4 regions of the Lysinibacillus sp. Y5S-8 genome follow, and region 4 is predicted to be linked to each of the others. Evidence: riboswitches for the same ligand, from Rfam matches in the RefSeq annotation. Region 4 holds a riboswitch; each other region holds the start of a gene.
What was found. A riboswitch is a leader RNA that binds a small molecule or an ion and turns the genes downstream of it on or off. The one in region 4 is predicted to bind cobalamin.
Positions count from the first base shown of each region.

Region 1 (4,190 bases), 950 kb from region 4:
AGGATTTGATGTAACAAATCTTGAAGGCGGCATGCTAGCTTACGATGGAGAATTAGAATTTAAATAAATGCCAAAATGAAAAACAAAACCATCCATAGCATTTTTGTGAAGGGTGAAAATGGATTTCCGTTGCAGGCTACTTGCTTTCCTGTGAGCGAGCGCCGAGCCGCTTCCTCCGTGCAGGGGCTCGCCTGTCTCTTTATCCCACGGGAGTCAAGTAGCCTTCCACTCCAATCTATAAAAATTTAGCAAAGGTCTTCACTACGGCTCGTATGAAAGAGAAAAGACACTTTTACATATGGTTGATTGGAGTGGAGCCAGCGTCACTCCTAGAGGATTTAGCGTCACAGAGGAGACCTTGTAGCGAACGCAGTGAGTGAAGCGGCTCATCGGACGCCCCCTGGAAAGGACGCTGGCGGAACGGAAATCAACCCCTTGCCTTTCAAAGTGGCTGTTTCTATCATTGACATCACCTTTTTTATATACTTATTTTCGGAGTGTGTTCATGATGAGGCTGAAATTTTTTTCAAAGTTACTATACGGATTCACATTTTTTTGCCCACGAACCTTTGAAGCATAACTGGAAAAATTTAAACCAGCACCATATATTTGTAAAGCACCATTCGCAAGATCCCCATTTTGAAGAAGCTCAAGACCATCTTTTAAGAAATTTTCACTCTCATCGAAGTGACATTCCGTCATGTATTTATCCCCGCTATAATATAACTTCAGATTTTCGATGATTATATTCGCTGTTTCGTTACTTATGTTAGCATTGACATTCATTAATAACTGATTGATTGGTTTCACTAACTGAGCGTAGTGACTATCATAATTTTCACAAGTCTCCGCAATAGCATTTCTCAATTCTCTTGCATTCATCCTAACTCCTCCTCAAAGAAAATTTATGACCTATCTTACATTGTACATACTCATAATAGTATGAAGGGATTAGTGACCCCTTTCTTTATAAAACTTACTCTTTAATTTTCAGAAATATGTTACAATTATATAGGTGAAGGAGGGATTTTGTATGTTTCGTTCAATAGCACCCCCAACAATGTCTTTACAGTAGAATCTACTGTTTAGGCATACAATAACAGTTTGCTCATTTTCAATAGATTCTACTGTATAGGTTAATACTTTATACGTAGAAAGTAGGAATTTGTAATGAGCGGAAAATTAGCATTTGTATTATCCATGATTATTTTTGGAGCAGTTGGTGTTTTTGCCAAGTATATTCCTTTATCTTCAAGTGAAATCGCTTTTTGGATGAGTTTAATAGGTGCTCATTTTTTAGTAGTGATTTTTATTTATAAAAAGGAAAGTTTTTCGAAATTAGAGATTATAAAAAATAAATGGAAATTAATACTTTCTAGTATCGCCTTGAGTGGGAACTGGATTTTTTTATTTCAGGCTTATAAAGCAACAACGATTGCCAATGCTGCATTGAGTTATTATTTTGCACCAGTACTCGTTATCTGTTTATCTCCAATTATTTTAAAAGAGAAGCTAGTTGGCAGAAAAATAATATATGTCTGTGTGGCCCTTATTGGACTATATTTGATTGTCCAAAGTCAAGGCACTGGGGACAGTGAGCATTTTATAGGCATTGTCTACGGTCTTATCGCGGCATGCTTTTACACAGCGCTAACATTGACAAATAAATTTATATGCGGCTTAAAGGAACCAGAAAATACAATGATTCAACTTTCTTTAGCAGCATTTTTCCTTGGCTTCTATCTAATTGGAACTACAGGATTTCAGGTCATGAAAATCAGTTTTGAGTCAGTCCTATTATTAATTACATTAGGCATTGTCCATGCAGGGGTTGGATTTTTATTGTTCTTTTTAGGCATGTCACAGTTAAAAGGACAAAGTATAGCCATTCTTAGCTATATTGATCCACTGACATCATTAGTAATTTCCACGATGATTATAGGAGAAAAAATGGCGCTTCTACAAATAATAGGAGCGGTCCTATTATTAGGCTCAACATTGCTAAGCGAAATAGAAAAAGAATAGGTAACCGAAGAAATGGTACAAGGCAAGTATTCTAATATTGACAGAAAAAATACGCTGTCGTAGATTATAAATAGTTTAATAAAAGCATTAGGTGCCCAATAGGGAGAATAGGGAATAAAGTGAAAAACTTTAGCGGACCCGCCACTGTATAAGGGAGTGTCATCGTAAATGCCACTAGCGAATCGCTGGGAAGGCACGATGATATGTTGAGCTTGAGCCAGGAGACCTGCCTACTTGCTTCAGAAGTATATAGATGATGGAAAAGTCTGTAGTTTATTTGTCATGACAATAAACTACAGACTTTTTATTTTGTCTTCATGTAGAACGAGAGGAGAAACAATAATGCAATTATTACAAGACACGATTCAAAATATCCCAGGGGCTGATATGGATAGTATGGAGCAAGCTAGAAAGCGAATTGATGCGCTTTGTAAGCCCCCAGGTAGCTTGGGTAAACTAGAATCACTTGCCGTACAGCTTTCAGGCATAACAGGACAACTATATCCAATGGTCGACAAAAAAGTGATGATTGTCTGTGCAGCAGATCATGGCGTTTGTGAGGAAGGCATAACAACGAATCCACAAGATGTTACGGTCTTTCAAACATTAAATTTTCCTAAGGGAGGTACAGGCGTTTGTGCGATTGCGGGCATTACCAATGCAAAGGTAGTAACAGTAGATGTTGGGGTAAAAGAAGATATTCCGCTTGATGCAGGTGTCATCATTCATAAAATTAAACATGGCACAGATAACATGGCACAGGGCCCTGCTATGTCAAGAGAAGAGGCTATTCAATCCATTGAAGTGGGGATTCATGTGGCAACAGATGAAATCACAAAAGGAGCCAACCTACTTGGAACAGGTGAAATGGGCATTGGTAATACAACGCCGAGCACTGCCATATTAGCTGCTTTGACTGGCTATGACCCTATTGAAATAACAGGGTTTGGTGCAGGAGTTGGTCAAGGAGGGATTGCTCATAAAGCAGCAGTAATTGAAAAAGCAATTACTCTCAACCAACCCAATCCTAACGATATTATTGATGTTCTAGCTAAAGTTGGAGGGCTAGAGATTGGGGCTATGGCTGGTATCATGCTGGCTGCCGCAAGTCACCGAAAACCTGTTATTATTGATGGTTTTATTTCGACTATTGCTGCGCTTATTGCTTATCAAATTGAACCGAAAGTAAAAGACTTTATCATACCTTCCCATGCTTCAGAGGAACCAGGGGCTAAAATTGCCGCATCATTACTTGGTGTAGAGCCAATGCTGCATATGAACATGCGATTAGGCGAAGGCTCTGGTGCTGCTCTAGCCTTTCCTCTTTTAGATGCTGCTTGTTCTATGATGAAAAATATGGTGACATTAGAAGAAGCCATGAATCTTTTGGCTAAATAGTTACTGAATAACAAATAAGCGCAAATAGTTAATGAACTCTTTGCGCTTATTCATTTTTTTATTCAATTACAGTATCTATGCCCGATTCAACCTACGCAAAGGCAAACGCCACTTCATCATATAGGAAAGAATGCGTAATGCTGTAATCACTGCAAATAATACATAAAGGAAAATGTCTCCTGTCAAAACTTCAAATCCGATAACAAGCCCTGCGAGAGCAGCCCAAACACCATAGACTTCATCACGGAGAACTAGTGGCTTCCGTCTAGCTAATAAATCTCGCACAATACCACCACCTGAACCTGTTAAAACAGCAGCTACAACGACTGCGCTAATTGGCATATCTAGTTTCACTGCATAGAGTGCACCTTGAATAGCGAACGCGGATAAGCCAATGGCATCTGTGAAGTTGCCCCAACGATGCCAATGCTGAATCAGATGATGTGGGAAGATAAAAAATATCGTAATCGCAGCTAGTGCAATTTGAAACATCATATCCTGTCCCCATAAGGTTGTGACAGGCAGCCCGATGAGTAAATTTCGAATAGCTCCTCCACCAAAAGCAGTGACAATACCGAGTATATATACACCGAATAAATCGTATTCTTCTTCCATGGCAATGATTGCCCCAGAAATAGCAAAGGCAATTGTTCCAATAATACTAAAAACCTCCCAAGCCATCCCTTTCACCCCTTCTATCAATAAATGAACTTCTTTTTTTAAAGTTAAAAGACTTTTTTTGACGTAACAGAATCTATGAATTTAAT
Region 1 covers NZ_CP145889.1:1,257,231-1,261,420, forward strand. The annotation lists gene V6670_RS05845 (rhodanese-like domain-containing protein) at 1-67, shown strand, start outside; gene V6670_RS05850 (hypothetical protein) at 487-882, opposite strand; gene V6670_RS05855 (DMT family transporter) at 1,171-2,025, shown strand; cobalamin riboswitch at 2,098-2,274, shown strand; gene cobT (nicotinate-nucleotide--dimethylbenzimidazole phosphoribosyltransferase) at 2,368-3,423, shown strand; gene V6670_RS05865 (trimeric intracellular cation channel family protein) at 3,499-4,104, opposite strand.
Region 1: another riboswitch for cobalamin. It lies ahead of cobT (nicotinate-nucleotide--dimethylbenzimidazole phosphoribosyltransferase); the one in region 4 lies ahead of V6670_RS10735 (ABC transporter substrate-binding protein).

Region 2 (4,190 bases), 170 kb from region 4:
ATTACCTTCATCATACTCATAGTGCGACAACCAAAAAAAGAGTCTCTATTCAATATAGACGACTTATTTTATATTGGTTGAAGAACTATGAAGTATATCAGTCATAGCTAGCATCTTACCATTAGGGCAAGATGTTTTTTTTATGAATAAATAGGGGTGAACAAGATGACATCACATTCAATTTCATTGTTAAAGCAGCAAATTATGAACAACCTTTCTGGTGAGCATATTAGGCCATTATAGCTTTATATTAGGAAGTTAATAGAAGAAAACCCAAATGATTATACATCTATTAATGATGCCTATTTAACGATCAAGCTTGAATTAGTCGAGACATGTCATGATAGTAGATAAAAAATCTGAAGTGAAGTGAATAATTAAATGGAATGCAAAATGAACAAATCTGAAGACATAATGGACAACATAGATATGAATCAAAAAGTTTTATATAGAAAATTGGATCATTTTGAAATGGAAAGAGGCTTAGTATTAGAAAGTTTAGACATTTTTCTAAGGTGGAATCAACAAACACAATACCTTTCCGAAGACAAGCTTCAAAAGCTTTGGATGAAACTGGTAAGGAAGTATAAATTCTCTCTCGATGAATGGGAAAGAACTGCTAGTCGTACAAATATCCATGCTTATCTAGTGAAGGAGCAAGGGCATGGGTTACAAAAGTTGATGCGCTTTTACAAAGATCGACACGGCATAAAATGGTTGGAAAATGCATTTCATTATGGAATGTTATTGCTCATTGAAGTTGGAAAAATGCCTGGATTAGAAATGTTTTTCCTAACAAATTTAATATGTTACAAATGGGAAAAGGATTATTTAGAGGATGCAGATGTTCAACAGTTTTTTTGTCATTCAATAAATGGTAAAGTGAAGGAGGTCTATGAAAGTTTCAGGGCTTTCAATCAAGAACAGAATCTGTTAACCGCAACTACACTCTATAAACTTTTATCAAAATATAATCCTCATTTTCAAGTGAATTCGGCAGCAACGCCTGAATTTTATAAGGAATTGTCCTTATTTGTCGAAATCGAGTAATCCATACGTTCGACATGTCAAACAGTCTATTATTCTTTAGAATATAGGCTGTTTCTATGTGAAATACGCTAGTATATTTAATGCTCATAGATCCGTAGTAACAAAAAATCTCGTACATAGTTTAGATACACAATGAATTAAGATATAAGTAATAGATGGTGAAATTCCTTCGAAAGTTATGATCGAAAATAATGAATAATCAAAAAATAAAGAAGTTTAGAATCTAGATTTACTTTTTATATGAAGGATGGTACACTTAAAACTATTGAACAACAACTATATATTGTGTTCGTTTTATATAGGTGCTACTATATGTAGTTTAAAAGGGAAGTTCGGTACAATTCCGACGCTGTCCCCGCAACTGTGAAGCTGACAATGATTACAACCACTGTGCATTCGCATGGGAAGGGAATCAGAGGATGAAGCAAAGCCAGGAGACCTGCCTCTATAAAACAATTAATCATTTCTTCGGGGATTAAGAGATGGGAACGTCAGTATTTTTGGTATGGTAACGTTTCCATTTAGCTATCTCTCTAGAGGAGATAGCTTTTTATTATATGAAAAGAGGGATTTCTATGAAACTTTATACGAAAACAATCTGTCCAAAATGCCTTTGGGTAAAATCTGAATTACAACGTGCAGGACTTGAGGCAGAAATTGTCAACATTGATCACGATGAACAAGCTAAACAAACAATAATCGATGCAGGCTTTTTAAGTGTGCCTGTTTTAGAAATGAATAATACATTTATAGGAGATGTTAAGGACATAGTTTCTCATATTGAGATGATTGTTCTATGATCGTTTACGCAAGTCGTACAGGAAATGTCCGGAATATTGTTTCCAAATTAAGGGCAGAGTCTGTTGAGCTCTCTGAGGAATTACAATTGAATAAGCCTTATCTTTTAATTACTTATACTGATGGCTTAGGCGATATCCCTGCAAAAGTGGAACGTTTTTTAGAAAAAAACAGAGATTTTTGTAAAGGTGTAGTTGCCAGTGGCAATAGTAACTTTGGGCACAACGTATTTGGGGCTGCTGGCGAGAAAATCGCTGCTACCTATCATGTACCCTTAGTGAGAAAATTAGATTTACGAGGAAATCAAACAGATTATGAAGCCATACAAACGTTTTATGAAACGAGGGTAATAAGATGAAAACCTATTTAAAGCTAAATAATGACGTACTGAATCGTTATAGTTCAACTGGGCTACTCGAATTAGAAAAGGATCGTGAAGCTACACGCCGCTACTTTTTAGAGTATGTCAACGTGCGTTTACGTTACTTTATTGATATTGAAGAAAAAATACGTTATTTAGTTGATGAGGGCTACTACGAGAAAGCATTTATCGACATGTACGAAATAGAATTTATTAAGAAGTTGTACAAAAAAGCATATGATTATAATTTCCGCTTCCCATCCTTTATGAGTGCAAGTAAATTTTACGATAGCTATGCTATGAAAAGTCGTGATGGAGAAGAGATTTTAGAAAAATATGAGGACCGTATTGTCATTATCGCCTTGTATTTAGCACAAGGGAATACGGTGCTAGCAGAACGTTCTGTCGAAGCAATGATGGAAGCTTATCAGCCTGCTACACCAACAGCATTAAATAGTGGTAAAAAAGCACGTGGTGAATTAGTGAGCTGCTTTAAATTATCGATGGATGATTCCATGAATAGTATTGCTGAAAATATTGGTTATTGCTTAGAGCTATCAAGACTTGGCGGTGGGGTTGGAGTTAACTTAACTGATTTACGCCCTTTAGGTGACCCTATTAAAGAGATTCTAAATCGTGCCAGTGGTGTCATCCCAGTTGCTAAACTGTTAGAAAATTCTTTCAGTTATTCCAATCAACTAGGGCAGCGAAATGGCTCTGGTGTTGTCTATTTAAATATTTTCCATGCAGACATTGAAAATTTCATTTCATCTAAAAAACCGAATGCCGATGATAAAATTCGCCTCGCAACCCTTTCAACAGGAATTATTATACCTAGTATTTTCTTCGAACTGATGAAACGCGATAAAGATATTGTTTTGTTTAGCCCATATGATATATATAAAGAATATGGCAAACGCATGTCTGAGATTTCCATTTCAGATATGTACTATGAGCTACTTGATAACCCTAAAATTCGTAAAATTAAACGTTTGAATGCACGTAGGCTGTATACAGAAGTGAAAAAAGCACAATTTGAATCGGGCTATCCGTTTGAAATTTTTGATGATAATGTCAATGAAGTGCATCCTTTAAAAAACATCGGTCGCGTAAAAATGTCCAATCTATGTACCGAAATCTTGCAAGTTCAAGAAACAAGCATTATTACAGATCAAGATCAACCGAATGACTATGGATTAGATGTATCCTGTAACTTAGGGTCGATTGATATTCATGCAGCAAGTAAGGTCAATGATTTCGAAGCCTTAATCGATACGGCTATGCACCTATTAACAAATGTGTCGCAAATGACGCACATTAAAAATGTACCGTCTGTTGCAAAAGCCAATCAATTAATGCATTCAGTAGGGCTTGGTTGTATGAACCTCCACGGCCATCTTGTGACGGAGGGCATTTTATATGGCTCCAAAGAGTCGATTGATTTCATGGATCGTTTTATGGAAGCGATGAACTTTTATTCACTCAAATCATCGATGGAAATGGCTAAAGAAAAAGCTGCAACTTTTTATCGATTTGAGGACAGTGATTATGCATCAGGTAGCTACTTTGACCAATATGTCAATAAAATCGACGAAGAACTATCACCTGTTGTGTTAAAAGCACTTGGCAATATTCCAATCATTACGAAAAACATGTGGGAAACGCTTAAGCAAGATGTGATGCAATATGGTCTATTCCATTCCTATCGTTTGGCTATTGCACCAACTGGCAGTATTTCCTACATACGTAGCTGTACGGCTTCTATTGCGCCATGTACTGAGCGTGTAGAGGTTCGTGATTATGCAGATAGTAGAACGATTTATCCAATGCCTCATTTAACAAATGATAACAGTCATTTATATGTAGAGGCATATGATGTTAATCCGTATGATTTAATTGATTTGTACGCTGCTTCTCAAAAACACGTTGACCAAGGTATTTCCATGACGCTTTATGTAACAGATAATTGGACAACTGAACA
Region 2 covers NZ_CP145889.1:2,382,496-2,386,685, forward strand. The annotation lists gene V6670_RS11580 (hypothetical protein) at 415-1,050, shown strand; cobalamin riboswitch at 1,334-1,512, shown strand; gene V6670_RS11585 (glutaredoxin) at 1,626-1,850, shown strand; gene nrdI (class Ib ribonucleoside-diphosphate reductase assembly flavoprotein NrdI) at 1,847-2,206, shown strand; gene nrdE (class 1b ribonucleoside-diphosphate reductase subunit alpha) at 2,203-4,190, shown strand, end outside.
Region 2: another riboswitch for cobalamin. It lies ahead of V6670_RS11585 (glutaredoxin); the one in region 4 lies ahead of V6670_RS10735 (ABC transporter substrate-binding protein).

Region 3 (4,190 bases), 160 kb from region 4:
ATTGGATTCAACTAGAAGAGCCATCACTTGTCACAACCCTTGATCCAGCAGACATCAAGCTTGTGCAAGAGATTTACGACCAGTTAGCCGTTGCCGTTCCAGAAGCGAAAATCATGCTGCAAACTTATTTTGAAGCATTATGCGGCTATGAAACATTGATTACATTGCCTGTAGAAGGATTTGGCCTAGACTTTGTTCATGGCTATAAAGGAAATATGGAGTCACTTCGTCAATATGGTTTCCCTCAGGACAAAGTATTGGCAGTCGGGGTTGTTAATGGACGTGATATTTGGCGTTCCAACTTAGCGGAGGTCAATGCTACAATTCAGGCAATTGAGCATTTAAGTAATGCATCAGAGCTATGGATTCAACCATCCAGCAATCTACAACATGTACCGATCACAACTGCTCTTGAAAATGAGATTGACCCTGTTCTGAAGCATGCCTTAGCCTTCGCAGATGAAAAGATTGTAGAAATCACGGAGCTAACTAAATGTAGACGAGATACAGAGGGTATCTTACAGCATAATTTTTCTGAAAGTATGAAGGCAATTGAGGCTCTAAAAAACCATCCAATCCGTCAAAACAAGTTGATCCATCAAGCAGTTCAAACTGTGACAACGCAAGATTTTGAACGACATAGTGAATTTGCTCAGCGTCAAAAGATGCAGCAGCAAGCGTTAGCGTTACCGCTATTTCCAACAACGACAATCGGAAGCTTCCCACAATCTGATGAGGTGAAAAGGAATCGTAATGCTTGGCGTAAAAAACAATTATCGAATGAAGCCTACGAAGCATTTATAGAGCAGGAAACAAAACGCTGGATTACGATACAAGAGGAACTAGATATCGATGTACTCGTTCACGGTGAATTTGAGCGTACAGACATGGTTGAATACTTTGGTGAAAAGCTGACTGGCTTTGCCTTTACAAAAAAAGCTTGGGTCGTTTCCTATGGCTCGCGCTGTGTCAAGCCACCGATCATTTATGGAGATGTTGCGTGGTCGTCAGCAATAACTGTAAAAGAGTCAGCCTATGCTCAAAGCTTAACAAAGCGCTTTGTAAAAGGTATGCTGACAGGACCAGTGACGATATTAAATTGGTCCTTTGTGCGAGACGATCTGTCACGTAAAGATGTCGCTTATCAAATTGCATTAGCACTTCGCAAAGAGGTTGAGGCACTAGAAAACGCAGGTATTTCAATTATTCAAGTGGATGAGCCAGCTCTAAGAGAAGGTTTACCGCTACGAAAAGAAGAATGGGGAGCTTACTTAGAATGGGCTGTTAATTCCTTTAAGCTGGCTACAGCTAGTGTCAAAGATGAAACACAAATCCATACACATATGTGCTACTGCGAATTTAACGATTTCATCGAACCGATTAGTGCACTTGATGCAGACGTGATTTCCATTGAAACATCAAGAAGTCACGGGGAGCTCATTACATCACTGCAAGGGCAACCTTATCAAAAGGGCATTGGCTTAGGCGTTTATGATATTCATAGTCCTCGTGTGCCAAGCAAGGAAGAAATGCTAACTATTATGAGAGATAGTTTACAGGTGTTAGATCGCCATCAATTTTGGGTGAACCCAGATTGTGGTTTAAAAACAAGAAAAGAAACTGAAACTGTTGCGGCTTTGGCTAATATGGTTGCTGCAACGAAAACATTACGCCAGGAAGTACAACAATCTATCTCGAGATAACGACATCATTTTATAAATCTACTACAACTACTACATCTTCTCTCCGAAATACAACAAAGACCAGGAAAAAAGGGACCTGGTCTTTTGTTGTTTCATTCTTTTAAGATTTTTATTATATTCAGAAAATAAAATTGACGTGAACAATCGAGCATGTTATGTTTATAACGAATTTCATAGCGATCATTACAAGTTTGAGTGAAAAAGACTTTCATTCAATTAAAAGGAAAATGGGTGTAAATCCCATGCTGTCCCGCAGCTGTAAATGAGGAGTTTTGTTTCAAATACCACTGAGTGATTACTTGGGAAGGTGAAGCAAAATCATGATTCATGAGCCAGAATGCCTGCTTGTAAGGAGATTCATTGATGATCTACGAAAGATAGGGAGATGGATGGAGGCTTACTCATTGTAAGTTTTTCTGTCCTTATTCTTTTTTAGAATAAGGTTTTTTTAGTTTGATTCAGCAAATGTTTTGGTAGTGGCACATACAGAAGACTTCTTTTTCTATAGAAGAAGATAAATAGTCAATGGCTGTTTAAATGCCCTCTGAACGTCAAAAAGCACCACGTCCTATGGCAATGTCGGTGTGTCTAAAGCCTCTAGCGGATATCACAAACTTTGAAAAGGTGTTAGCACAATGCAGATCAACTTCTACTCGTTAGCTCGAAAAATTTGAACGCATTGTTGATACCTTCTTTCCATCTATCTATAAGTAGATTCATTTGTACCACGAATAGAGATAGGAGACAGAAAATGAGATTGACTAAGTATGTACTTCCCTTCATCCTTGTGTTAACTTTCAGCGTACTTGCTGGTTGTACAAGCACAGATCAAGAAAAGGGAGAGACAGGAACACAGCAAACAAATGAAAAAATGATAACAATTGGGTGGCCATTAGATGTCGGCCCTTTGAACCCCCATACATATTTACCCAATCAAATGACCGCACAAGCGATGGTCTATGAATCCTTGGTGGAATACAACGACGATGGAACTGTTAGCCCAAAGCTAGCTGAAAGCTGGGACATATCAGAAGATAAAACTACTTATACTTTTCATTTAAGAAAAGATGTTAAGTATTCAGACGGAACTGCGTTTAATGCAGATAATGTGATTCGTAATTTCAATGCAGTATTAGCGGATCGGGACATGCATTCTTGGATGGGTATGGTCAACCATATGAAAGAGGTTGTGAAAGTGGATGATTTTACAATTCGCTTGCAATTAGATGAACCTTATTATCCTGTCTTAAACGAGCTTGCCTTTGTAAGACCATTCCGTTTTTTAGGGGATAATGGATTCCCAGCCGGAGATGCGACACAAGATTCGATCAAGGCACCTATTGGAACAGGTCCATGGGTATTAACCGAGTACAAAAAAGATGAATATGCTTTATTTAGTCGCAACGAAAACTATTGGGGAGAAAAGCCTCTCGTAGAACAAATTAAAGTTAAAATTATCCCAGATTCAGAATCGATTTCATTAGCATTTGAAAACGAGGAATTAGATTTAATTTATGGTCGTGGCATCATTAGTTTAGATAACTATACGTATTTAAAAGATAGCAGTAAATACAAAACCGCTACCTCTGAGCCTTTGTCTACGAAAGCGTTACTCTTCAATACTCAGTCGGGTCCGTTAGCCGAATTAAAGGTTCGTCAGGCCATTCAATATGCTATCAATAAGGAACAAATGGTTGACAGTATTACACATGGTACAGAAAAAGTGGCTAACACATTATTTTGGGATGCCATTCCTTATGCCAATATAGAGTTAGCACCAATCTTATATAATCCTGAAAAAGCGCAGCAACTACTAGATGAGGCAGGGTGGACGTTACAGAAGGGCGAAAAAATTCGTTCGAAAAACGGGCAACCATTATCATTAGATTTAATCTACATCGCAACAGATGCAATCCAAAAGCCAATGGCGGAATTAATGCAAGGTGAACTAGCAAAAATAGGGGTACAGTTGAACTTAGAAGGTGCAGATGTGATGGTCGGTCTTCAAAAATTAATGGATGATCAGGTGGATATTAATTTCTGGCGTACAAACGGACCACCAACCGATCCACATAGCTTTGCAAATGAGTCAGCTACGCCAAATGCTAGTGGTGTTTATGAGGCAAAATTAGGCTTACCTAACGCCACAGACATCGATACGAAAATCCATCAATTATTAGTGGGAACAGATGAAGAGGAACGAGTGCAGCTTTACACGGATATTTTATCCATATTCCATGATCAAGCACTTTTCTATCCTATCTCTTACGAAACAAATAATGTAATTTATCAACCGTATATGAAGGATTTTGCTCCACGTGCATCTGAATATGATATTCCCTATGCACAAATGGATAAAGAGTAATAAAAATAAAAGAGAGAGTATGTCTTGCAAAGACAGCTCTCTCTTTATCATAGGAGTGAGTAGGAAGTGACAGCATGTATGAATCGACATGGATGTTTTGTTTAAAAAGAATTTTGACTTTG
Region 3 covers NZ_CP145889.1:2,364,786-2,368,975, forward strand. The annotation lists gene metE (5-methyltetrahydropteroyltriglutamate--homocysteine S-methyltransferase) at 1-1,703, shown strand, start outside; cobalamin riboswitch at 1,874-2,067, shown strand; gene nikA (nickel ABC transporter substrate-binding protein) at 2,455-4,068, shown strand; gene nikB (nickel ABC transporter permease) at 4,143-4,190, shown strand, end outside.
Region 3: another riboswitch for cobalamin. It lies ahead of nikA (nickel ABC transporter substrate-binding protein); the one in region 4 lies ahead of V6670_RS10735 (ABC transporter substrate-binding protein).

Region 4 (4,190 bases):
ACTTACAGACAAGTGCATGGCTGCTTGTGCTTCGTGCCAAGGAACAGAATATCCTTTGCCCTTTGCACAAAAGATGCTGGAGGAGCTGTATTCTGGGTCGGCATTTTTATCGTAGCCCATGTGCGAAATAATTTCCTCGGCATTATGACATACATCATAGCCATCAAATTGGAGTGTGAGTGCGCCTTTACCATTGGTATAGGCCGCAAAGGTTGTGCTATAGCTCATTAGGGTGGCAACGGGTGCTCGTCCCGTTAGCACAACATCTGTTTCGGATAAGATGGGGTCATCGAATGTGCCAGCAGCTTGCTGTATGTCGCTCATCATGCGGCCGATAAAGTCGTTCGAAGCCTTCATTTTAAAGCGATAATAGGGTTCAAGCAGGATGTTCTGTGCTTGCTCAAGTCCTTGACGTAGCGCACGGAAACTAGCTTCTCGGAAATCGCCGCCCGATGTATGTTCATTATGTCCGCGACCTGTTAGCAGTGTAAAATGAACATCTGTCAGAGGGAAGCCTGTGAGTAAGCCATGATGATCACGCTCAAACAGGTGCTTTTCAACAAGGCGTTGGTTGCCTACTGATAAATGATCCGCATGGCAGGCATTGCTAAATGTATTACCTACTCCTCGTGGATTGGGCTCCATTAGTAAATGAACTTCTGCATAATGCTTGAGGGGCTCAAAATGACCATAGCCTGTCACCGTCGTCGCAATGGTTTCCATATATAAAATTTGGGGCTCGCCAAAGGAGACCGTTAATGAAAAACGCTTCATTAACACCTCTATCAGTACCTCCAACTGAATAACGCCCATAATGTGCACATGGATTTCCTGGAACTTTTCCTGCCAAACCACACGTAAGGAAGGCTCTTCTGCTTCTAGTAAACGGAAAATTTGTAACACTTCCTTGATATGCTGATGGCCCTCATATTGAACCTTTGCCTGTAGCGTTGGGACAAGCTCATAGGGCTGTGACAGCATAGTAGTGCCGATGCGATCTCCAATATTGGCCTGACTAAGTCCTTTAACAGCAAAAATCTCTCCCGCTTCAACCTGTTGGACGGTATCAAAGCGACTGCCATTATAGAGGCGAATTTCAGTCACTTTTTCTGTCACTTCTTCAAACGAAAATTCATCCCGAACATGTAAAACTCCCTTGACAGCCTTCATAAATGTTAAACGCTGGTGGCCGTCATGACGAATTTTAAAAACCTCCCCCTCAAACGGTGCATTCACTTCAAAATGGGTGTCTGTTAATAGAGGGAGCTGGGCAAGCAATTCCTTGATGCCCTCATCCTTTAAGGCAGAGCCTGTAAAGCAGGGGAAGGCACATTCCTTTTGAATCATGGTCTGTAGCTGAGTAAGACACTGCTCATGCTCTAATGACTCATTCAAAAAGGCATCGAGCAGCTCTTCATTACGCTCAGCCAACCATTCCATGATGCTGCTTGAAACATAATCAGTACGAAGCGGTTCATCGACGAACAGCACCTGCTGGGAACAATCCTTGCGGAGCTGTGTCATAACGGCCTCCACATTGGCTCCTTCGCGATCAATTTTATTGATAAAGAAGAATGTTGGGACATGGTATTTGCGTAAAAGCTGCCACACGGTTTCCGTATGACCCTGTACGCCCTCGACCGCACTAATGATAACAATGGCATAATCCATCACACGAATGGCACGCTCCATCTCAGGGGAGAAGTCGACATGCCCTGGTGTATCAATCAACGTGTATGTATCGTCGCCTATGTTCATGCGACCTTGCTCGGCAAAAATGGTAATACCACGCTTGCGCTCTAGCTCATGATGATCGAGAAAGGTATCCTGATGATCAACTCGACCACGAGCTTGAATGCTTTGTGTATGAAAAAGTACTTGCTCAGAGAAGGTTGTTTTACCTGCATCCACATGCGCAAGTACACCAATTGTTTTGTACATAACATATCCTCGTTTCTATCTATAGCTATCTCTTCATTGTAACAGAATACTAGCCTATATATTTCTTGTAAAATAGTTCGTATTTTTGTCGAAATAGTGCTAATATAATGATGATTATATATTTAGCAATATACTACTGATTGAGCTACAAATTTTCTTCTGCTAGTCTATCAATAGTATTAACCATTATAGAACGTATTGGTGCAAATGGCATTTGTCATTTGCTTAAAAGGGAAATCGGTGCAATTCCGATGCTGTCCCGCAACTGTAAATGGGGAGTCTGTACAGCATGCCACTGTAGTTTAACTATGGGAAGGCGTATAGATGATGAACCTAAGCCAGGATACCTGCCAGTATGTGTTTTTTGACTAAGAACCACGAGGATGGGGATAGTGATAAAGGTAATGTACCGTTTTTTCACTATGCTACTCTCTTGGCGACAAGAGGGTTTTTTTATGCCCTTCCCACGAATCCTGGTAGCAAAGAAGTCTTTGATTTCTTTCTATAGATGAACAACAAAGGAGAAAAGGACATGAAGAAATGGAAAAGTTTATGGCTGGTGATGGTCATTGCCTTGGTCGCTGTTTTAGGGGCTTGTAATGCAAAGGACAAACCTGAATCAGCAGCGCAAGGTGAGAAGGTTGAGCCATCTGAGGCAGCAACGGAAGTAACCATTGACAATAATGAAACAACTCAAACATATAAGGAAGCACCTACAAAAGCGATTAGTTTAAATCAGCATGTGACAGAGATTATGCTAGCGCTAGGCTTAGAGGATTCCATGGTAGGGACAGCTTACTTAGATGATAAAATCTACGAGCCCCTACAAGAAGCATACGATAAAGTGCCTGTGCTTTCTGATCAATACCCAACGAAGGAGCAAGTAATTGATGCCGAGGCAGATTTCTTATATGCAGGCTGGAAGAGTGGCTTTGGTGAAAAGGGTGTTGGAACACCGGAAGAGCTTGAGGAATTAGGCATTCATACGTATTTACATACGGCTTCCAATATGACAAAGCCAACACTAGAGGATATTTTCACTGATATTCGTAATATCGCAAAAATTTTCCGTATTGAGGATCGTGGAGAAGCCTTAATTGAGCAAATGACGCAAGATGTGGAGGCAATTCAAGCTAAATTACCAAAAGATAGTGAGAAATTACGTGTTCTCGTGTTTGATAGCGGTGAAAAGGATGTCTTTACAGCTGGTCAAAACTTTATGAATGAACTAGTGTCAATCGCTGGTGGTCAAAATATTTTTGGTGATGTGGAATCAGGCTGGACAACCGTGTCGAAGGAAGATGCGGTAGACCGTAATCCCGAGGTAGTTGTCGTGATCGATTATGGTGAAACAACGGCCGAACAAAAGATTCAATTTTTAAAAAATGATCCAGCATTAAAGGAGATGGAAGCTGTTAAAAGTGATCGCTTTGTCATCCTACCACTGTCAGCTGCGTCTGAAGGCGTTCGTGCGGCAGAGGCTATTGAAATTTTAGCGAAGGGCTTCTATCCTGATAACTTTTAAAATTCCGAGCTAGCATTGTGCTAGCTCCTTTTTCATAAGGAGCGATATCAATGAATGCATTTCAGAAAAACGTACCAGATCAAACATTTGAAACACTTAATCGTCATGGCGAATTTACACGCTTAGCTGTCAGCCCGGGTATTATTAATAAGCATTATACGCCTGCACAATTTCAAAAAATAGCAGAGATTGCTGGCGAAAAGGGGGCGATTAAGTATTCGGCCTCCTATAGTATTTTAGTGTCCGTTCCAACGAGTGCCGTGACAGAGGCTATGCAAGCCTTACGAGAAGTGGGTCTTTATGTTGCACCATCAGGACCCATCATCGCCATGAAGGCCTGTGATTTTTGTGATGGTGAAAAGATGGAGGCTGCTCCGATAACCGAACAGCTTTATCATGCTTTAGAGGGGATCGAGGTACCTGCAAGAGTACGTGTTAACATCAATGGCTGTGCGTCAGCCTGCTACAATGCAGTCTATGATGATATTGGACTTGTTTATCAGCAGGAGAGCTTTGATGTTTATTTAGGCGCTGTACCGATGGGGGCAAAGGCGCAGGCGGGCACGTTATTTGCGAAAAAGGTAGGTGTCGAGCACATTGAAGATTTTTTGCTACAAATGATGAACCTTTATAAGGAACATGCTCGTCCGAATGAACCCTTTTTTAAATTTTATCGTAGAACAAAATCAACCGAATATTGGGAATTAGTAAAAAAATCAATTAA
Region 4 covers NZ_CP145889.1:2,208,541-2,212,730, forward strand. The annotation lists gene V6670_RS10730 (translation factor GTPase family protein) at 1-1,941, opposite strand, end outside; cobalamin riboswitch at 2,124-2,311, shown strand; gene V6670_RS10735 (ABC transporter substrate-binding protein) at 2,474-3,466, shown strand; gene V6670_RS10740 (precorrin-3B methylase) at 3,517-4,190, shown strand, end outside.